Regions from separate parts of the Desulfofalx alkaliphila DSM 12257 genome, predicted to be linked through region 2. Evidence: riboswitches for the same ligand, from Rfam matches in the RefSeq annotation. Region 2 holds a riboswitch; the other holds the start of a gene.
What was found. A riboswitch is a leader RNA that binds a small molecule or an ion and turns the genes downstream of it on or off. The one in region 2 is predicted to bind cyclic di-AMP.

Region 1 (11,334 bases), on a different contig from region 2:
CCATTAATTTGTTATTGTAATCAGTGGCATCCGCATCCACCGTCTCCACAGCTAAACTGAGGTTGGTCACAGCCGGTGCCACACACTTCACTGCTTCCGCAGCAGGACTTAGTAGACTTTTTTACAAAGGGTGAAGATATCAACTTAGTTAACTGGCCGGCACCACAAGAAGGACACTTCAAATCCCTTTGCGGATCTTTTCCCACCCCTTGCAGCACCTCAAAATTATTACCGCATTTGTTACATTTATATTCAAATATAGGCATATATGACCCCCCCTTATACTTATTCTTCAGTTTTTCCCCTGAGTCGGCATCCCTTGCCCCGCCCTTTGCCAACGTGAACATAATTGCCCCCCTCCACCCTAATGGCTTTTCCCTGCACCAGTGCCTGGGCCACCTTGTGGCGGGCGGATGTCAGCACACGGTGAAAGGTGGGCCTGGATACCTGCATTCTTTGGGCACACTGCTCCTGCTCTAAATATTCTAAATCCTTTAAACGAATGGCCTCCAGTTCTTCAACGGCTAAAGACACTTCCTCTAAATTCACAAGGGGTACACCGGCAGGTTTAAAATAGGTTATCTCCGGAATAAATTCAACACGCCTGCATTTAGATGGTCTTGACACATAATTCCCCCCCTTTTAATACAATATTTTAACCAGTTTATGAACGTATGTCAATAAACATATAACCCGGTGTTTTACACACCGGGTTATATGTTTAATTTATCTCATTTAGTTTAAATTTATTATGAATTGATTTAACAGCCTTTTCAACGTCCTTGTCATCGACCACACAGGAGACCTTAATCTCAGATGTGGTGATCATATCTATGTTCACGCCGGCCTCTGCCAGCGCCTCAAACATCATTGCCGCAACCCCAGGGTGGCTAACCATCCCGGCGCCCACAATAGACACCTTAGCAACATCCTCATCATGGGTGTAGCCCGCAAAACCGATTTCCGGCTGAATCTCCTCCACCACTGTCAATGCCTTTCGCAAATCATCCCTGGTAATGGTAAAAGAAATATCGTTTAAGTTGTTGCGCATTGAACTCTGGATAATCATATCCACGTCAATATTCTTTTGGGCCAGGGCATTAAATATTCTATAGGCAATACCGGGTTTATCCGGCACATCAAACAAACCGATTTTAGCCACATTATAGTCGTGGGCCACTCCACTGACCATAACTTCCTTTTCCATTTTACCTACCTCCTTAACAATGGTGCCGGGCTTGTTATTAAAACTGGAGCGCACATGCATAGTGACCTTATATAGCTTTGCCAGTTCCACCGACCGCGGATGCAGCACCTGTGCACCTAAACTGGCTAACTCTAACATTTCATCATAGGACACTTCCTTTAGTTTGCTGGCATCTTTTACTAGGCGGGGATCTGCGGTATAAATTCCGTCCACATCGGTGTAAATTTCACACATATCAGCCTTTAATGCCACCGCCAAGGCCACTGCGGTGGTATCAGATCCGCCCCGGCCCAGGGTAGTAATGTCCTTGTTTTCATTGACACCCTGAAAGCCGGCCACCACTAAAATGCGTCCCCTATCTAACTCATCTCGCATTCTTTTACTATCTATATCAACAATTTTTGCCTTGGTATGTACCTCATTGGTTTTTATACCTACTTGTCCACCAGTTAGAGAAACAACATCACAGCCCAAGTCTTTAATAGCCATTGATAGTAGAGAAATGGACACCTGTTCCCCTGTAGAAAGGAGCATATCTATTTCCCGTCCTGTAGGGTTGTCTGTAATTTTTTTCATTAACGCTATTAAATCATCAGTAGTATCACCCATGGCCGATACAGTAACCACCATGTCATTACCTGCTTTGCGGCCTTCCACCACTCTGCGGGCAACTCTTTTGATACGCTCTGGGTCAGCCACCGAACTACCACCAAATTTTTGTACAATTAACATTACTGCTGATTCACCCCTAGCTCTTGTTCAATAATTTGTATTCTATACCCTTTCCAACGCTCTGGCACCCACTGGACTTGGCTCCAGCACCATTACCTTAGCCATTACACCGCTTTCTCTGAAAGTATCGCGCATCACTTTAGCAATTAGCTCAAAATTGTCATCTGCAAAGGCTATTAACGTTGGGCCGGCACCAGAAAGCACCACACCTTTTGCTCCCGCAAGTCTAGCCGCAGCCAACACCTTTTTCATACCAGGCACAAGGTTTGCACGGTAGCTTTGATGTAATTTGTCTTCCATAGCATAAGTTAATTTACTTAAGTCTCCTTGGCATAACGCCGCCACTAAGAGCGATGCCCGACCTACATTAAACACAGCATCCTGAAGTGTTACCTGGGTAGGTAGCGCCTCTCTGGCTAGCTTGGTTGAAAGCTGAAAATCTGGAACGGCAACCACCGTCTTTAATTCAGTAGGAGGTTGGATTTTAATGAAACGCACCCCGTCTTCATCAGATGCCGACACCACAATACCACCAATTAATGCTGGTGCTACATTGTCGGGATGCCCTTCCATTTCATTGGCCAACTCCAATAATTCCTTGGTTCCTAATTTACTTCCTGAAAGAATGTTAGCAGCGATGATGCCGCCGACAATTGCAGCAGCACTACTGCCCAACCCCCGGCAAACAGGTATTTGATTATTTAATCTTATTTTAAGGCCGCTTGGACGATAGCCTACCTGATTAAACACCTTATATGCCGCTTTATATACAATGTTATTTTCATCTCGGTCAATATCATTGGCTCCATCACCATGCAATTCAATGTTTAAACCAGTAGCAATTTGCTGCATTTCTACAGTATTATAGAGTTTTAAAGCCATTCCTAAGCAGTCAAAGCCCGGACCTAAATTTGCAGTTGTAGCAGGAACTTGCACACGGATCATATCCATCCTCTACCCTTCAACTCTAATCACGTTACCAATTTCTTTCACACAGGAAAGATTTCTTATGTCACCTAAAGCATCCTGCAGATTCTCTTCTTTAGTATTATGAGTAACCAGCACCAACTCCGCTGTGGATCCTTCAGCATCCTTTTGGATTACCGATGCTAAACTTACACCTTTATTACCAAATACCAGTGCGATAGACGCCAACACCCCTGGTTTGTCAGACACTAGTGTACGTACGTAAAAGCGGCTTTTGCTTTCACTCATTGGTTTAAGGGGTTTGTTGTCATAGCAAGTACAGCTAATAATTCCAGGCACATTCCTAACCAAGTCTCTAGCAGCATCCATAATATCTGCCACTACTGCACTGGCAGTAGGAAGCTCCCCTGCCCCTTGACCGTAAAACATAGTATCCCCCACAGCGTCACCCTTGACAAAGACTGCATTAAATACATCATTCACCGATGCCAACGGGTGCTCTTCAGGTATAAATGTTGGATGTACCCGCACTTCAATACCATCATCATTATATTTTGCAATACCTAACAGTTTAATAATATACCCCAGTTCCTTGGCATACGCAATATCTTCTGCAGAAATCTTTGTAATTCCTTCTACATAAACATCATTTACAGTTACCCGGGTATTAAAGGCAATTGAAGCCAAAATGGCAATTTTTCTGGCAGCATCATACCCTTCCACATCTGCAGTGGGATCGGCTTCAGCATAACCCTTTTGCTGTGCTTCCTTTAAAACATCGTTAAACTGAGAACCTTCTCTGGTCATTTTGGTTAACATGTAGTTGGTGGTTCCGTTAATGATACCAAATACCTGCTCAATGTTATTTGCCGCCAGGCTTTGTTTTAAAGTACGAATGATGGGAATACCACCGGCAACGCTGGCTTCAAACAGCAAGTCACAGTTATTGGCCTCTGCTGCGCTAAACAATTCTTCACCGTGCATTGCCACCATATCTTTATTGGCGGTTACCACACTTTTACCGTTGTTTAAGGCTTGTAAAACGTAGTCTAACGTTGGGTTTATACCACCCATAACTTCCACCACAATATCAATTTCCGGGTCATTGACAATATCTTTAATATCACTGGTTAGCATAGCTTGGCTAACGCTTATACCCCGCTCTTTAGTGGTATCTCTCACCATTATCTTTTCAATCTCAACCTTTATGCCAGCACGGCGCTGGATATTATCTGCGTTATCTTTCAAGATGCGATATACACCTTGACCCACAGTACCTAAACCCAAAAGACCCACTTTTATTATCTGTTTATTAACTGACATAACTTTAACCTCCGCATACAATTTATTTTAACTCTGACCTACCAGTTCTACCCTTCGCACACCATCTATGTTCTGTAACCTGGCTACCAGTTCTTCCAAATCACCTCTTAATTCAGCGGTTTCAATGGCCACCGTAACACCAGCCACACCCTCAAGGGGTACATTTTGATTGATAGTAAGCACATTCCCATCCACTTGTGCAATGTTATTCAATATACTGGATAACACCCCTGAACGATGCTCTAGCAATAACGAAATCGTTACTATGCTCCCCCTACTCCACTGGTGAAAAGGAAATATTCCCTCTTTATATTTGTAAAAAGCACTACGAGAAAGCCCCACCTTCTCCACCGCTTCATTAACGGTGGTAGCACGCCCCCGGCTTAGCAGTTCCTTTGCTTGTGCCGTTTTAATGATTGCTTCTGGTAAAATATCCTCTCGAACTAAAAAAAACCGCGGGTCTTTGTTTGTCAAAGATACTCCCTCCGCTTCCCTGTCTTTCTGTGGTGGATATATTTCTCCCTGCAGTAGACATTATATCACTGCCTTTTAAAGCTGACAATGATAAAATTTAATTTTTACCATAGTCGAAATGGTCTGTAAATACACTCTTTTCATACAAACAAACAAGCTTATGGTCATAATTTGAAGGCAATGGCTTGTACTATCAGTAAATATTTAAGCAAAGTAGTTTATATAGACGTTCTCCGGAGACAGAACTTGATCAGTTTGTTATAAACAGCTCTTATCATTATTTTTAATATTATTTCTAGTTATACGCCATTGGACTATACTGCCAGTTATAGTTATAATAATCAAGTAGAATAATTTTATATTTATACAATGCAGCGCTTAATTCCCATTAATGGAAGCGGGGGACCCAATTATTTGGGGTGAATCCCATTGCTGAGGTTTTTGAGGTTTTTCTCTTCTAGCATCCAACCTCTCACCTCACAAAGGGTAGGGCTACCCTTCAGCCCGAACCCGTCAGCTAACCTCGTAAGCGTAGCAAGGGGATCAGACACGGTATTTGACGTGAATAATTATACGCAATAATTTTGCCCTTTACCAAGGCATTTTTTGTTGTGCCCACACCCCTTGTTAATTCTTTGATAAGAGGTGTGGGCACTTTTGATTTTAGATATTACTCCCGGAGTTTACCGGGCATGAGGAGGCAGATATGAGCCAAATTAAAGAAAAGTTATTAAAGAAACATAACGCCACTGAAGAGGATTGGGACAGTTGGCAGTGGCAAATTAAAAATCGTATTGATTCAGTTGAAAAACTAAAGGGTATTATTTCATTGTCTGAGCAAGAAGCAAAAGGTATTGAAAAGTGTTTAAAACGTTTTCGTATGGCTATCACCCCATATTACGCCTCAATAATGCACCCCACCGACAAAAATTGTCCTGTTCGCAAACAGGCGGTACCAAGTGATTTAGAATTAAAGGTTACCACTTCAGATATGGAAGATCCTCTCCATGAGGATGTAGATTCACCGGTGCCAGGTGTAACCCACCGTTATCCAGATCGTGCTTTATTACTGGTAACAGACCAGTGTTCGATGTACTGCCGTCATTGTACCCGACGCCGTATGGCAGGGTCTCACGACAGTCCGCTACCTAAGGCTCAGGTGGATAAAGCCATTCGGTATATCCGTAAAACCAAGGAAATTAGAGACGTTGTTATCTCCGGCGGTGACCCGCTGACATTATGTGAAAGCAAGCTTGAATATATATTAAAGCAGTTGCGCGCAATTGAACATGTTGAGATTATTCGTATCGGTACTAGAATGCCGGTGGTGTTGCCCCAGCGCATAACAGATGAACTGTGTAATATGCTTAAAAAGTATCACCCAGTATGGATAAACACACACTTTAACCATCCTCAAGAAATCACCAAAGAAACAACAGAGGCCTGTAGTAAGTTAGCGAATGCTGGTATACCTTTGGGTAACCAAAGTGTACTATTAAAGGGTGTAAATGACTGTGCTTATATATATAAAGAGCTAGTGAGAAATCTTGTTAAGATAAGGGTTCGCCCCTATTATTTATATCAGTGTGATTTGTCCATGGGTATAGGACATTTCCGCACCTCGGTTTCTAAAGGTATTGAAATTATTGAATCCCTGCGGGGTCACACTTCCGGTTTGTCTATACCGCAGTTTGTGGTGGATGCTCCAGGAGGAGGCGGAAAGATACCAGTTAACCCACAATACATGATATCACAGTCAGACAGCAAAGTAGTGTTACGCAACTATGAAGGGGAAATGTTCGTATACGAAGAGACCCCAGACAAAACTAGCAGTTGTGATAAATGCTTCAACTGTATGGTGAAAAAGACCGAAAATAACACCGGGCCATCTAGCCTATTGCTGCCTAGCAAGCGACGCAAGGCGGAAAAACGAGTGGGTTAGGTTAGGCAAAAGGTAAGAATGTTTGAACTTTTGACTGGAGGAAAAGAATGCTATTTGATAATCAAACTATGCTAACTCACAACGATAATAATTTCTCCCTAAAAGTAATGGTAGATAGCATTAACCAGCGACTATGGGTATGGGATTATTCTCTCCGAAATGGCGAGGCTTTTTCTCAATACCTGAAAAATAAAGCCTCCATGCATTCTGCTGCTAAAATAATAATTCCCGCCCGTAGAAAAGATTTGGGCGAACTAATAAAACATGGATACCTGCTAGAAGGTACTGCTGAAGGGTTTTTTAATGGTAAAGATGCATTTTTCATGGCAAGTTACCCCGAGCCCACACGCAGGCAAAGCGATAAACTAGAACAGAAAATGAACGATCTAAGAAAAATATTAGCATCACCAAAAAAGCTTGCTAAAAAATTACCCCCGGGGTATTCACTTAGATTTGCCACAACTGAAGATGCTACAGAATTAGCTAAACTTTTCAATATGGTGTTTTCCACCTACCCTACACCTTTAAACAATGCAGACTATATCTGTGAACTAATGAATAATGATACGATCTTTATACTAACTGAACAAAATGGAGCTATCATTGCAGCAGCTGCAGCTGAAATCGACAGTGATAATAGCAACGCAGAGATGACAAACTGCGCCACAAACCCTAGTCATCAAGGACTTGGATTAATGCACATTATCATGGAGGAACTGCAGCGCACGGTATTAGATAGAAACATAAAATGCTTGTATAGCTTATCCAGAGCATCTGAATATGGCATTAATTTAATACTGCACCGGATGGGTTATACTTATAGTGGTACATTAATAAATAATTGCCACATTTCTGGTCAATGGGAAGATATGCACTTATGGGTTTTGAACTCCCCCCATCTCAAATAAAGCCGGTAAAACGGCAAAGCCCGCAGCTCATCACTGCAGGCTTTCTCCCTTTAGTTTACCCACCAAAATAGTTAGTTTTTCTCTAGTATTAAGACTTGGTTCCTCCATCACCAGATCCAACACTTGTTTGAGCATCTTCCCTATGGCAGGTCCAGGTTTAATACCCATCCTGATTAAGTCAACACCATTAATGGCCAGTTCTTTTACCGTCATTGGCTCCCCTTTATTTAGCACTTCATCAACCTTGCTTCGCAAATCGGTAACCATAGAAAAATCATCCGAGCGAGCGCTACCCTTAATATCGGCAATTTGCAAAGCAAATAAATCATCGAGATTTTCAACACCCACCCTGTTAATAAATTTCTTTACACTTTTTTCTCTTAAAAACTCAAATCTCGACATATGCTCCTTTACCAGCACAGTAACCACAGCAATTGTTTTATTGTCGAATTTAAGTCTGGTGAGAATATGGCGTACCATTTCACTCCCCGCCTTTTGATGGTCATAAAAGTGCCCTCTACCATCTTTGCCGATAGTAAAGGTTTGGGGCTTACCGATATCGTGCAGCAAAGCCGCCAACCTAACACTTAACCTAGCTGGCGAATTATTTAGCACTGCCACAGTGTGCTGAAATACATCCTTGTCGTGATGGGGGCTGTGTTGTTCAAAGCCAATACATTCTTCCAGTTCCGGCATCACTACAGGCAGTAAATTATGCTGAGCCAATAGCATAATACCACTACCTGGGTTGTCAGAGAGAATTATTTTACAAAATTCATCCCTTATCCTCTCAACGGATACTTTACTAATTAGGGGTGCATTGATAATAGCCTTTTGTTTAGTACCTTTATCAATATTAAACTCTAGCACAGTGGCAAACCTAATTAGCCGCATCAAACGCAAAGGGTCTTCTTTAAATCTGTCATCTGCATTTCCCACCGCGCGCAATATTCGGAGTTCAGCATCACGCTTTCCTCCATAATAGTCATATAAAACTCCCTCTTCATCCATAGCCATGGAATTAATAGTAAAATCTCGTTGAGAGCAATTTTGTTCCAATGTACCTATCATGGTGGATACTTCAACACTGCGGTATTGGGTCAACAGCGTAACTGTACCAAACCGTTTACCGATGGGGATCACCCGGGGAAATATACCTGCTAGTTGTTCAGCCAAAGCGTCACTAATTATATCAAAATCGTGGATAGTTCGACCCAAGAAAAAGTCTCTCACGCAACCACCCACTAAGTAGGCTACAAAGCCATTGTGCTTTAAAGTTTTCATTATTTCTTGAACATCAGAAGGTATGCGCATGGGATTACCTCTTTTAATCTTTTTCGGAAGGGTCAAGACCCTTCCCTATCATTATCTTTCAAATACATAAAACCCGCAAGTTTTTACCTGCGGGTTTTTTATTCTTATATTATGATGCATATTAGTCCGCCACTTCCATCATTTACTATGCGCTGCAGTGTCTCTTGTAGCTTAACCTGGGCATTTTCTGGCATGCGATGTAGTTTGTTTTGAATGCCCTCTCTAACGAGATCATGCAGGCTCTTGCCAAATATTTCAGAGCTCCAGATCTTTTTCGGGTCTTCATCAAATTCATCTAGCATATAACGCACTAACTCTTCACATTGCTTCTCTGTTCCAATAATTGGAGTTATTTCAGTGGTTATGTCAGCCTTAATAATGTGTAATGATGGTGCACTGGCCTTAAGTTTAACACCAAACCTGCTTCCTTGACGTATAAGCTCAGGTTCTTCTAAGTTCATTTCATCCAGTTTGGGTGTAACCACACCATATCCTGTTTCTCTTACCTCCATTAGGGCATCAGCTACTTTATCCCATTCGGTTTTCGCAACGGCAAATTCACACATTAAGCGGAAGATGTCTTGATCTCCCTGCACCTCGTAACCGGTTTCTTCGGTAAGAACTTTATAGAACAACTCTTGTTTAGCCTTCATTTCTATTGACGCCGAACCGGTACCCATGTCCATGCTGGTAAGTATAACTTGATCCACAAAGTCAAAATCTGACAGCGCATCCAGTGCCGTTTCGATGTCCCGCAGGCGGCGCACATGGTGAACAGTGGTTTTTACTGCATCTTCAAAACTATCCCGCAGCCAGTGCTTAACATCCAATTCTTCCACCCATTTAGGCAGTGTGATGGTCACTTCATTGACCGGGAATTCAAATAAGATTTGCTCCAGGATGTATAAAATGTCTTCCTGGCTCATTTCCGCAACATTGATAGGCAATACGGGCACGTCATATTTATCTTGCAAATCAGCGGAAAGTTCATGCACATCCGGTGAATTTTGTCTAATTGTATTCATGATAATTACAAATGGCTTCCCCAGCTCTTTAAGTTCTTCCACCACCCGCTCTTCAGCATCTAAGTAATTTTCCCGGGGAATATCACTGATGGTACCGTCAGTGGTCACCAGCACCCCAATGGTTGAGTGCTCAGAGATAACTTTGCGGGTGCCAATTTCAGCTGCCTCTTGGAAGGGGATGGGGTCTTCAAACCAGGGAGTGGTAACCATCCGGGGGCCGTCTTCTTCTTCATAACCCAGGGCACCTTCCACCCGGTAGCCCACACAGTCCACCAAGCGCATCTTTACTTCTAAGCCGGGACTCATCGTTATTTCTACCGCTTCATTGGGCACAAATTTAGGTTCGGTAGTCATAATTGTACGACCGGCACCGCTTTGGGGAAGTTCGTCCCGGGCACGTTCCCTGTCATGTATGTTTTTAATATTTGGTATTACAGATAAATCCATAAACCTTTTTATAAATGTTGATTTGCCGGTTCGCACCCCGCCGACCACGCCCAGATAAATATCTCCACCGGTGCGTTCGGCAATATCACGAAAAAGGTCAATTTTTTCCATGCACACTCTCCCTCCTTTGAGAATATATAAAATTTTTTCTTTCTAATCTGTATGTAAAATCATGCATCCCTCCCCCGCCAAGCGAAAGGTCAGGACAACAGACTACATTTTTTCAGATACCTTACCCCGGGCATCGGGTAGTCCTGTCCATGTGTATTATTTTTCCAAGCACATACAATAACAATATATATATATGACGGCAATTTAGAATTATGACCTTCTTTATTAAACAAGCAAAAAAAATCTTGGCACTGATTAATTGTATGATGCCAAGTAGTAAAAAAATGACAGCAAAAGTTATTTAATATCGGCAAAGTTCTGCCATTTTGTGGAACATTATTTGCACATTTTACGTACACTAAAAAAGGACTCAAATAGAGTCCTTTAAAACAAAAATATGTTTATTTCAATCACCGCGGCAACGGTTAACCTGGGTTTTAAGAGCATCGTTAACGAAGAAAAATGTATAAAACAGAGGTGAGTACTTTGAAGGAAGAGCCGGTAACAGGTCTTAAGAAAAAATCAGGGCGCGCAAAAAAGATTCCACCCCTTAACAGTGAAGCCATGTGGTCCTTAATTAAACATTACCCTTGTAAAAATGACAAGATCAGTGATCGCCTGCGTATACTTATGTACTTGCGCCGCCTTTATCACTATCTGGATGTCTCGTGGGAAAAGCAGCTCAGTGCCTTTAATTTAACCCCTGCCCAGCACCTGGCATTATTAACTGTAATTGCAGCCGAGGGCTTATCCATGACTGATTTGGCAGCCCTGTGTTTATGGAATCGTTCCACTGCCAGTCGCATCTCCCGTTCACTGCAAAAGAAAGAGCTAATTAGCATCACGCCGGTGGACGGTAAGACTTCGGCCTTAAAAGCAACCCACAAGGGGCAGGAGCTTGCTGCACTGTATTTGGCAAAGGAA
Region 2 (11,334 bases):
TTACATTACCTATCGGTTGGTTATAGTCCTTAATAAATCTTAAATCCCTATTGGTCAGTATACCCACCAGTTTGCCGTCTTCTTGGGTGATGGGTACGCCGGATATGCGGTAGCGGGACATTAGGGATTCTGCATCATTAATGGTGTGTTGAGGTGACAGAAATATCGGATCCCATATTACTCCATGTTCTGAACGTTTTACCCGGTCCACCTCTAAAGCCTGCTCTTCTATAGTCATATTCTTATGAATTACACCAATCCCACCCTCCCGGGCTATGGCTATAGCCATGCGGGATTCAGTAACTGTATCCATTCCTGCACTCATTATTGGAATGTTCAATTTAATTTTTTGTGTGAGATTCACTGAGGTGTCAACGTCTCGGGGTAGCACCTCAGAAGCTGCAGGTACAAGTAAAACATCATCAAAAGTTAATCCCTCTTTTGCAAATTTATCGGGATACATGTCAACGCTCCCTTCTTTAAACTAAATCTATAATAATTTTGTATTATAACATACAATTAATATCAATTAAAGTTAAGCTGCAGTTAATTTCCATCCTACTGCCAACGTCGATAATAAAATCCACCGCTTTTATGTAATTTGCCAATTAACCATGGGGTTAGCAACCTGTTAATCATAAAACGGAAAACAGGAAACAGCAGTAATAAACCTATAAAGTCAGTTATTAGCCCAGGAACTATTAATAATATGCCGCCAATTAATAAATACAGGCCGTCAATAAGTGCCTGTGCCGGCGGCACTCCCATAGCAACATCATTTCTAATGCGTTGTAGCATATAGAAACCTTGTGTTCGTATTATAACAAGGCCTATAAGGCCCGTTAGAATAACCAGTCCGAAAGTGGGCCAAAATCCTATATAGTCGCCAAGTCTAATTAGTATTGTTATCTCAATAAACGGAACAATAATAAAAAATAATAATAAACGGCCTAACAAAACAAATCTCTCCCTTATCCTCATCTTAATATATCAAACTATAAAATAAAAAGGGCCAGGCTTGGCCCTGTAGTATTTAATCTTGACCCATAATTGATCCAATGCCTCTGGTAATAAAATGATGTCTTAGGTGGCCGATTGTTTTTTCGGTTACACCAAATTCTTGAGCCATCTCAGCATCTGTCTTATCGTTTTTTAGACCTTCAATAAAGGAATCAAAATCTATACCCACTTCTTCTGTTTTAGTAGATAAACTTGGTTCAGTGCTCCATGGTACCCTGGCTCGCAAGTACTCTTCCATAAACCACCACTCCTTTTGTATTTATTATTGATATTTTGTCCAAAGCAGTGGCAGTTATGTCTTAATATTCAATTGTCTTTAATAGGTCTGCGGTGGCGAAAACTAATAACTCTTCTGTGGCTACCACCACATCAACTTTTAAAACATATCTTCTACCTTCACTCTCAAATTCCCTTCCGTCAATAATTCTGGCGATTAAATTAAAATTTGTCCCATTAACCTCCTGCCCTTTAAAAGGTTCAAGTAGCTCTGTTATTTTCTTTTCCCCGTCAAGTTTGGCACTGGTTACTGCGTAACTGGGCATATCTTCGGTGACATTAATAACCAGTTGAGGTTTTATCTGGGCAATAATGCTTTTTCGCTGCTGCTGCTCTAATCTTCCCTTTAATTCCTCCAGGCTTTTCTGTGTGTTAATCAACTCTTCTTCTAAGGCTCTGTTTTTAGCAATTAACTTCTCGTATTGATTGCTAATGTATAAATTCATGCCCGAGGCACCTAAAAGTATTCCAATGAATATAGCCGAAATTAATCTTATTGCAGTTATATTCAATTGTTACCACCCGCTAAATACAATATTAAAAAATATCCCACCTGTGCCCCGGCAAAGCCACTCAATACATATAAAAGTTGTTTAATTACCGCTCTAAATTCCCCGTCAAATATACCGGATTCTAGAACTTCAATGGCAGTGAAAGTACCTCCAATTGCAGCAACAATGGCCCAAATTTTTATCTCACCGGCAATTCTTACCATTGTGGTGACCGGAGGTTGACGCACCATTATTGAAGAAGCAGAACCTATGAGAGCGGCGCCAAGCACCACCCCCAAAGCAGTAAAAAAAATGATGACCATCTTCTGCTCAAAGGTCATCTAACCCCCTCCCTTAGGTAATTTTTATAATAATTTATTAAGTGAGGAGGGTCTTTATGTTAAAAAAATAAGAGCTTAAAATATAAGCTCTTAAATATAAACTCTTATTTTTTTATCGGTTAATTAACTTTACAGTGCATTACCCTTTTTTCCCAGGTGCGTATGGTAATATCTTTGTCTGTTTTATTTATTACATACTGGGGCAAAATCGGTGTTTTGCCGTAACCATTGGGGGCATTAATAATATAGGTAGGCACCGCAAGTCCAGAGGTATAGCCCCTTAACTTATCAATTATTTCCAGGCCTTCATCCACTGAGGTTATAAAATGTTTTGTGCCGGTTACCTGTTTTGCATGGAATATATAATAGGGTCGAACTCTTATCTTTAATAATTGATGGTTTAATTTTTTCATTATATGCGGATTGTTATTAACACCTTTCAATAGTACAGCCTGATTTCCTAGTACTGCACCGGCTTTAATTAACATATCACAGGCTTGCTTTGCTTCTGGAGTTATTTCTCTGGGGTGATTAAATTGAGTATTTATATAAATGGGAGGGTGTTTTTCTATTATGCTACACAATTGCGGTGTAATGCGCTGTGGCATAGTAACAAGGGTCCTTGTGCCCAAACGCTTTATTTCCACATGTTCAATTTTATCCAATTCACCTAATAACCAATCTATCATACTGTCAGAGAGTAACAGTGCATCACCGCCGGTAATTAACACATCTCTTATTTCTTTATTGGCACGAATGTAGGCCAGTGATTCTTCTAACATCTTTTTGGGTTTGTGTTTGTCTACTTCACCAATGTTACGTCTTCTCTGGCAATGACGGCAATACATTGCACATTGATTGGTGACATTAATGATTAACCTATCGGGATACCTTCGTGTGATAGCCGGAGCCGGAGAAGTAAATTCCTCAGCCATGGGATCATCAACGCCACTTTTGTCGCATAACTCCTCCCTTGAAGGCACTGCCTGTAACCAAATGGGATCTTTGGTATTATATTCCATCAAACTGGCATAATAAGGCGAGATAGCCCAGCGAAACTTATTGCCAACCTTTGTAATGTCCTCCAAATCTTTTTCATCAATATCAAATATAGCAGACAGTGTCTCTATGTCTCTTATACGGTTAGCCATTTGCCATTTCCAATCATTCCACTGTTCCTCAGTGGCATTAAATAGCTTCAACAATTTTTCCTTACGTTTGTTAATATCGTGTTGCAGATCGAATCCTGTGTATATGGATTCCTTATTAATTAAATAATCACTAATTCTACCCTTCAACTCTTCTGCTCTTTTGAGGGCAATCTTGTATTTTTCTTTTTTTGTAAATTTGTTTTCATTCAATAAATTTACAGCCATTAACAAACCCCCTCTAGAATAGTGTAAAATGTTAGCCGAATAAAACAAAAAACCCAGTTCGTTTGAGAACGGGGATTTTGGGCGATTTTAACTAAGCCTTACCTTAATTAAAGGTATTGCTTTCCCCTCTCTCAAACGCTTGCGAAGTTAGCTGACGGATTCGGGTCGAAAGTAACCCTACCCATACGGGATTCACCCCAAAAATTCGGTTCCTCCGCTTCTTTAATAAAAAGAATTCAGCGGTATAGAGGAAAAATTTAATTTTAAAATTTATACCAGTTAAATTATATCATTTTTTTTATTAGCTTTCTATAGTACATACAAATTAATTTTATTAAATATCATTTATTCTCTATATTTATTACCCAGCTCTTTCGTTTAAATACTAAGTGGAAAAAGAAGGACGCTATTAAAAAAATAGCGCCGGGTATGCTGTGAAGCGCAATAATTATACAGTTTTGGTAACTATAATTAAATTTTCCGGTTGCCGGTTGGATACAGTATTGTATTTTTATTCTACCTGTGGGTAAGAGATTTTAGTTCCACAGGAATACCTGCCACAGTAAGATAAACCTTATCAGCGTACCTTGCAATGATTTGATTTGCGGCACCCGTCACATCACGAAAGGCGCGGCCTAATTTATTATCAGGTAACAAACCAAGACTTATCTCATTGGTTACAATAATAACTGTAGCCTGGCATTCTTTAGCTGTCCGAGACAATCTTTCTACCTCATTTAAAATGTAGCTTTCCTTCTTTGGCCAAGATAAACTTGGGCCGGCACTTGTTGAGTTTAGCAGTAAATTTGACAGCCAAACCGTTAAACAGTCCACCAGAATAACGTCAGCTTTTTGTCCCAGTTCACCTACAATATCTACTATTTCTAAGGTTTCTTCAATGGTATGCCAATGTTTAGGCCTTCTTGACTTCAATTGGGCGATCTTATTGGCCATCTCACTGTCTACCACAGCCGCAGTGGCTATATAAGTAACATTTTTGCCCAAGCCGGCTGCTAAGTTTTCTGCAAATTTGCTTTTCCCACTACGCGCCCCGCCGATAACAACTATAAGGTTATCTTTACCCACAGTTTTCACCACCCCAAATAATAAAAACAAAGAATTCATTCAGTTTGTTACATATGTAACAATCATTTATATTTGAGGTTTTCTATGTTTAAATACAAATTCCTTCTTTAATACAGTTATAATTGAGATAATGTTTTTAGTAGGCGCTATTTACAGTATAATAAATATATATTAGGTTTTTATTTTACGTCTAAGGGGATTATCATGTGCTGGATTAGAATTAAGCAATTTATTTCAGCAATTTGCAGCAAACTTAATGATCAAGACAGAAGCTTTATTACTAAAATATTAAATACTAAGGAACAAGACCTTTTTTATCAAATGGATATTCCTACACAAAGACATTGCCTTAACGTGTCTTATCACTGCCTGGCTATGTTAGAAAAAAGCCCCAAGATTAAGGGGCCGGTATTAATCAAAGCAGCATTATTACACGATTGCGGCAAAAAAAAAGGAGAAGTAAAAACATGGCATCGTGTCGTAATCGTACTAACACGACGCCTGGCTCCTAAATTAGCATATAAATTAACCAAGTATGGCGAGAAGGGTGAGTTGGGTTCGCTGGGGAGGGCTTTTTTTATTCAGCAGACACATGATGTCAGAGGTGCCCAATTTGCCCAGTCAATTGGTGTAAACGACCAGGTGGTATATTTAATCCGCAATCACCATTGCAAGATAAGAAATGCTTCAAAAGAATTAATAATTTTACAAGAGGCAGACAGCAAATATTAGTTAAAAATATAACCCCGGAGTTAACCCGGGGTATAGAAATCGGCTGTTTTAATTTGAATTTGACAATTTAGATTGCAGCTCTGCAATTAGCAGGTTTTGGTTAAGCAGTCTTTTGGCGTATCGATAATTACTTTTATGCAATTTTTTATTTTCTCTTTCTAATTTTTCCATTAAGCTATTCTTTTCACGTTCTATCTTTTCAATTAAATTCATCAATACCCTGCGGCTTAGTCTTAACTGCTCAACCTTATCCTCCAATTCTTGTACCTTGTTCTGCAGGTAAATAATATACTCACTTTTGCTTATTTCTTCTTTGCTTTGAAGGTAGATATTGTGTTCTACCACAAAATCACCGTCCCTGTAAAAGCATTATTTGTAGTATATGCATACAGGGGTATAAATAGACATTAGCTAATTAACACAGTTTTCTTGGTGGCTAAATCCATAAATTATAGCTAAAATTTTTCTTTGATTCTGTTAATGCTCTCTATCAACAGCTCTTCTTCTTGCACCAAAGCAATACGCACATAACCTTCTCCCTGCTGGCCAAAGGCAATGCCCGGAATTACTAACACCCCTGTTTTCTCCAGCAAATCAATTGCAAATTCACGGGATGATTTGTAGCCAAAGGGCAGTGGTGCCCACAAAAACATAGATGCCTTCGGTCTGGGGATTTCCCAGCCCAATTCTGACAGCCCATCAACTAACACATCCCTTCGCTGCTGATAAATACGAGCATTTTCAACCACCGAATCTTGTGGGCCATTAAGTGCTGCAATGGCACCCTCTTGTACCACGCTAAATACCCCATAATCGATGTTTGACTTAACCAGGGCCAGGGCTTCTATTACACTTTGGTTTCCCACAACAAAACCACAGCGACATCCGGCCATATTGTAGGTTTTGGATAGCGAGTGAAATTCTACCCCCACATCCTTGGCACCGGGAACTTGTAAGAAGCTAACCGGTTTGTATCCATCGTAGGCCAGCTCCGAATAGGCCGCATCATGACAAACCAATATATCATACTCCTTGGCAAAATCCACAACTTTTTCAAAAAAGCCTAGGTCTGCCACCGCTGCAACAGGGTTGTTAGGATAATTTAGCCACATTAACTTTGCTGCCTTGGCAATATCCGGTGGGATATCACTTAGTTTTGGCAAATAATTATTTTCAGCCAGCAGAGGCATAGGGTAGATTTTTCCCTGGGTCAACAATATGCTGGCAGAGTAAATGGGATACCCGGGGTCTGGGACCAGGGCAATATCATCGGGGTTGATATAGGCAAGGGAAATATGACCTAAACCATCCTGTGAGCCCATCAGAATCAGCACTTCATTGTCGGGATCCAGATGTACGCCAAACCTTTTAGCATACCAATTTGCCACAGCCCTATGAAGCTCTGGTTTGCCGGTAATTGGATAAGTAAAGTTTCCTGGTTTATCCATAGCCTGTTTCATTGTTTCGATAACATGTGGCGCCGGGTTGCGATCAGGACTGCCAATACCTAAGTTGATTACTTTAATATTTCTCGATTCCACCTCTTGTTTTCTTCTGGTCATTTCGCTAAAAATAGCTGAATCTAAAGCCTTAATCCTTTTTGCCCTTTGCATTCTTTACCTCCGTTATTTTAGTAATTCTTTTATGCGTCTCACCGACTCCATAGGAGCTGTAACTGACCCCAAACAATTACATGAATGGTGCTTTGCACCATGATAATCTGAGCCACCTGTGGGGATCAAGCCTTTCTCCTGACACTGTTTTAAATAATACTGTCTCTGTATTGGACTGTGATGGGGGTGCCATACTTCCAAGCCCTTTAACCCATGCTCAATTAACTCGGGTAATATATAACCGCACTCACCTGTACCCGGGTGGGCCAAAACCGGCACTCCACCGGCCCTAGATATCAACTTGATGGCATCCACAGGGGATATCTTTTTTCGGGGCACATAGGCTGAACATCCACGCCCAATATACTTTTTAAAAGCAGTCTCCCGGTTAGGTATAAAACCTTTTTCCACCAGTGCATCTGCAATATGCGGTCTTCCCAATGAACCTTCCCCTGCCAACTCTTGCACTCTTTCCCATTTAATATTTAGCCCTAAACCAGATAGCTTGTCTATGATTTTTTGTGCCCTTATCAAACGATAGTCACGCATCTCATCCAGTACAGCAAGTAATTCAGGATGATTCGGTTGTTTAAAATATCCAAGCACATGTATTTCATTTTCCCCGTAGAAACAACTGATTTCTACACCGGCCAGTACTTCTATTCCCTTTCCCCTGGCTTCTATACGGGCAAGGTTTACACCGTCTACAATGTCATGATCGGTAATAGCGATATATTGCAATCCCAATTCCAGTGCCCGATTAACAACTTGCTCAGGGGTATCTGAACCGTCGGATATTGTTGTATGTATATGTAGATCGGCAGCCATTTCAGCATCGCCTCCGTTTAGGTTGGCTTACTTTTGTCACTTCATCAAAGACCCGCATAAAGTTCCCACCTAAAATTTTACCTATATCTGATTCTTTATAACCTCTTTTTAACAATCCAGAGGTAATGTTAGGTAAGTCAGCACAGCAGCGTACTTCAATAATTGTTGTGTCCACCCCGTCAAAATCACTGCCTAAACCGATGTAATCTACACCTACTAAATCCGCTATATGGTCAAAATGATCAAGAAATTTCTCAAGATTGGCCTGTCCTTCCCCGTCAATAAAATCCGGCACTAGGGTTAAGCCCACCACACCATTGCCCTTGGCAATTGCTTTAATCTGTTCATCAGTCAAGTTTCTGGGGTGCTTGCACAATGCATAGCAATTGGAATGTGTGGCCACCACCGGTTGTTCAGTGACCTTAATAACATCCCAAAAACCGGCTTCCGAAAGGTGTGAAACATCAATTAACATTCCCAGTCTATTCATCTCTTTTATTACCTGCACACCAAATTTTGTCAGCCCCCCGTTGGTCCTCCGTTCACCAACCCCATCGGCAATACTGTTGCGCCCGTTCCAGGTAAGAGTAAGGCAGCGCACACCCAGGCGGTGATAAATTGAAAGCATGTGTAATTTCCCGCCCAGGGCTTCGCCCCCTTCTATGGCTAATACAGCCGCTATTTTACCATCTTCTACTGCCCCTATTATATCATTTCTATTTGTAGCTAATTTAATAGGATTGTAACTATTTTCACATTCCTTATAAAAAAAATCAATCAATTCAAGTGCCCGTTCTATTCCACGCCCTTCTCCATAGTCAGGGGAAATAAATATAGCAAAAAATTGAACATTAACTCCACCCTTTGCCAACCGCTGCAAATCGACCTGGCCTTTGGTGGAATACTCTCCTAACTTTCTGTTTTGCGGCTGGAGTACTGTTAAGGTATCACAATGGGCATCCACAACCAATAACTTTTTATGTAATGAAAGATAATCCATTTTATTCCCCCTAATTTAATATGAATTCCACTTAAAAAGCATTACCTTTGGCTAAGAAAAAACCTGTTCATGTTTGCACACGAACAGGTTAATTGACTAAATAAGTGCTTATCGAGGTTCTACAATCAACTTGATTGCTGTTCTTTCTTCACCGTCAATAATAATGTCTGTAAAAGCAGGAATGCAGATCAGGTCTACCCCGCTGGGTGCAACAAAACCTCTTGCGATCGCTACTGCTTTAACTGCTTGATTTAATGCCCCGGCGCCAATAGCCTGCATTTCTGCACATCCATTTTCCCTTAATACTCCGGCCAGAGCTCCGGCTACAGAATTTGGGTTAGATTTTGCTGAAACTTTTAATACTTCCATGTTGTGTAAACCTCCTCAAGTATAATACTGTAAGGATAGTACTGTATCGCTTACCCCTAATATGTATTTATATTCTTGATATTAAAAAAAATTCCTTCATATTTAACTTAAATATTTTAATCTTATGTTTTTAAATTATTCAAAATTAAAAACACGCATTATATCAGTGGCCCGCAGTGTATATTCATCTATACTAATTACCACTGCATTAAACTGATAGTCGGTATTGGCCACCTCAAACCGTTGGGGCAAACCGGTTTTAAACTTACGCAGAATTATATCTGTTCTAACACCAATAACTGAGTTTCGCGGACCTGTCATACCTAAATCAGTTATATATGCGGTGCCCCCTGGCAGTATTCTCTCATCAGCAGTTTGCACATGGGTGTGGGTGCCCACAAGGGCAGTTACCCTACCATCCAGGTACCATCCCATGGCCACTTTTTCAGAGGTGGCTTCAGCATGAAAATCCACCAATATTAAGTCTGCCCTATCACCAATTTCTTCAATAAGTTGGTCAGCTTTACGAAAAGGGCAATCAACCTCCGGCATAAATACTCTGCCCACTAAATTAATTACCGCAATTCTAACACCCTTATTAACAGTATAGATATTATACCCATTACCCGGGGCGCCCGGCGGATAGTTTGCCGGTCTAATAATACGACTTTCTTTAGGAAGGTATTCATATATCTCTTTTTTATTCCATACATGGTTTCCCATGGTCAGCATATCTACACCATATGAGAACAGTTCATTGGCAACGGTTTTTGTTATACCGTTTCCCCCAGCTGCATTCTCACCATTTGCTATGACAAAGTTAATACCCAGCTCAACCTTTAAGCTGGGCAGACAATCCTTAACAGCCCGGCGTCCTGCCCGGCCAACAACATCCCCGATCATTAAAACTCGCAAACTTTAAGTCCTCCCAATTATTTGTTAAACACCAGCACACGTCCCTCTTCACGAAAGGCAAAAAGGGGCTTTTCTTCATTGCAATACCTTACATTTTCTAACATTGCTTCGATAAGTTCTTCATGCATATATAAATCTTCTTCATCACCTATGTTTTCTATTATTATATTAGTTTTAACAGATTGCTGCAAACATTGAACTATTAAGGATATTTCCTCCAAATTTAATGAGTCCGTATCCCGCTCAATATTTATAACGGTATAATCATCTTTTATATTATAATCTATAAGTACAACCCTAGCCTTTTTACCCTCTAACATATGATAAGTATCTATACTGCTTTGCAGTAATTTTATAATGTTTTTAGGTTCTTTTGAACTATAATTAAAAATAAAATTAAACCTCAGGGTCCCTTTCTGGGGTTCAAAGTTAATTGTTGAAACTTGAGGGTACCTTACTAAGATTGATATTAATAAGTTTACTCCATCTGTTAGGCCTTTATTTCTTCCTCTGTAATGATAATCCATTGTGACACCACCTACAATAATCATGAGCGAATATATATAATTAATTAACTATTCTTTTTATACATTGGATTTCCTGCTTTATTCGATGCCTTTCTACATTTTAAAATATTCCATTTTTACATCAGGTATTGAATAATTATTAACAGTACCAATTCTTTAAGCGCTGTCGGTTTTAAACAGGGCAAATAACAACGGCCCCTTCAGGGGCCGTTACAAACTATTTTGCATATTCCACCACACGGGTTTCCCGTATAATAACTACTTTAATTTGACCGGGGTAGTCCAACTCATTTTCAATCCGTTTTGCAATTTCGCGTACTATTTTAACAGCCGCTATGTCATCCACCTTGTCTGGTTTTACCATAATGCGGATTTCTCTACCGGCTTGAATAGCAAAGGACTTTTCTACACCATCAAAGGAGTTAGCAATTTCCTCTAGTTTTTGCAAACGTTTAATATAAGATTCCAATGTTTCCCTACGTGCTCCTGGCCTTGCAGCGGAAACAGCATCGGCTGCTTGAACCAGCACCGCTTCAATGGTTTTTGGCTCCTCATCGCCATGGTGCGCCGCCACAGCATGGATAACCTCCGGATTTTCCTTGTATTTCTGACAAAGGTTTACACCAATGGCCACGTGTGGTCCTTCAACTTCGTGGTCCACGGCCTTTCCGATATCATGAAGTAGTCCTGCGCGTTTAGCAATTTGCATATCGATACCTAATTCAGAAGCCATTAAACCTGCAAGGTGACACACTTCAAT

Region 1: it holds a riboswitch for cyclic di-AMP, as region 2 does, so the genes downstream of both, kamA (lysine 2,3-aminomutase) here and eam (glutamate 2,3-aminomutase) in region 2, are expected to answer to the same signal.

Annotation. Positions count from the first base shown of each region.
Region 1 is NZ_JONT01000014.1:34,362-45,695, reverse strand. It holds gene BR02_RS14420 (FmdB family zinc ribbon protein) at 21-266, opposite strand; gene BR02_RS0108875 (DUF134 domain-containing protein) at 286-627, opposite strand; gene BR02_RS0108870 (aspartate kinase) at 722-1,939, opposite strand; gene thrB (homoserine kinase) at 1,982-2,884, opposite strand; gene BR02_RS0108860 (homoserine dehydrogenase) at 2,894-4,189, opposite strand; gene BR02_RS0108855 (ACT domain-containing protein) at 4,217-4,663, opposite strand; cyclic di-AMP (ydaO/yuaA leader) riboswitch at 5,029-5,209, shown strand; gene kamA (lysine 2,3-aminomutase) at 5,370-6,605, shown strand; gene ablB (putative beta-lysine N-acetyltransferase) at 6,653-7,513, shown strand; gene BR02_RS0108840 (CCA tRNA nucleotidyltransferase) at 7,544-8,827, opposite strand; gene spoIVA (stage IV sporulation protein A) at 8,932-10,410, opposite strand; gene BR02_RS0108830 (MarR family winged helix-turn-helix transcriptional regulator) at 10,897-11,334, shown strand, end outside.
Region 2 is NZ_JONT01000004.1:74,857-86,190, reverse strand. It holds gene guaB (IMP dehydrogenase) at 1-463, opposite strand, end outside; gene BR02_RS0104255 (FxsA family protein) at 559-981, opposite strand; gene BR02_RS0104250 (histidine kinase) at 1,034-1,258, opposite strand; gene BR02_RS0104245 (hypothetical protein) at 1,320-1,808, opposite strand; gene BR02_RS0104240 (YtrH family sporulation protein) at 1,805-2,128, opposite strand; gene eam (glutamate 2,3-aminomutase) at 2,248-3,504, opposite strand; cyclic di-AMP (ydaO/yuaA leader) riboswitch at 3,626-3,756, opposite strand; gene cobU (bifunctional adenosylcobinamide kinase/adenosylcobinamide-phosphate guanylyltransferase) at 4,021-4,590, opposite strand; gene BR02_RS0104225 (HD domain-containing protein) at 4,795-5,322, shown strand; gene BR02_RS0104220 (translation initiation factor 2) at 5,371-5,667, opposite strand; gene BR02_RS0104215 (LL-diaminopimelate aminotransferase) at 5,778-6,935, opposite strand; gene BR02_RS0104210 (PHP domain-containing protein) at 6,948-7,763, opposite strand; gene BR02_RS0104205 (dipeptidase) at 7,765-8,763, opposite strand; gene BR02_RS0104200 (stage V sporulation protein S) at 8,872-9,132, opposite strand; gene BR02_RS0104195 (TIGR00282 family metallophosphoesterase) at 9,268-10,047, opposite strand; gene BR02_RS0104190 (hypothetical protein) at 10,065-10,574, opposite strand; gene rny (ribonuclease Y) at 10,792-11,334, opposite strand, start outside.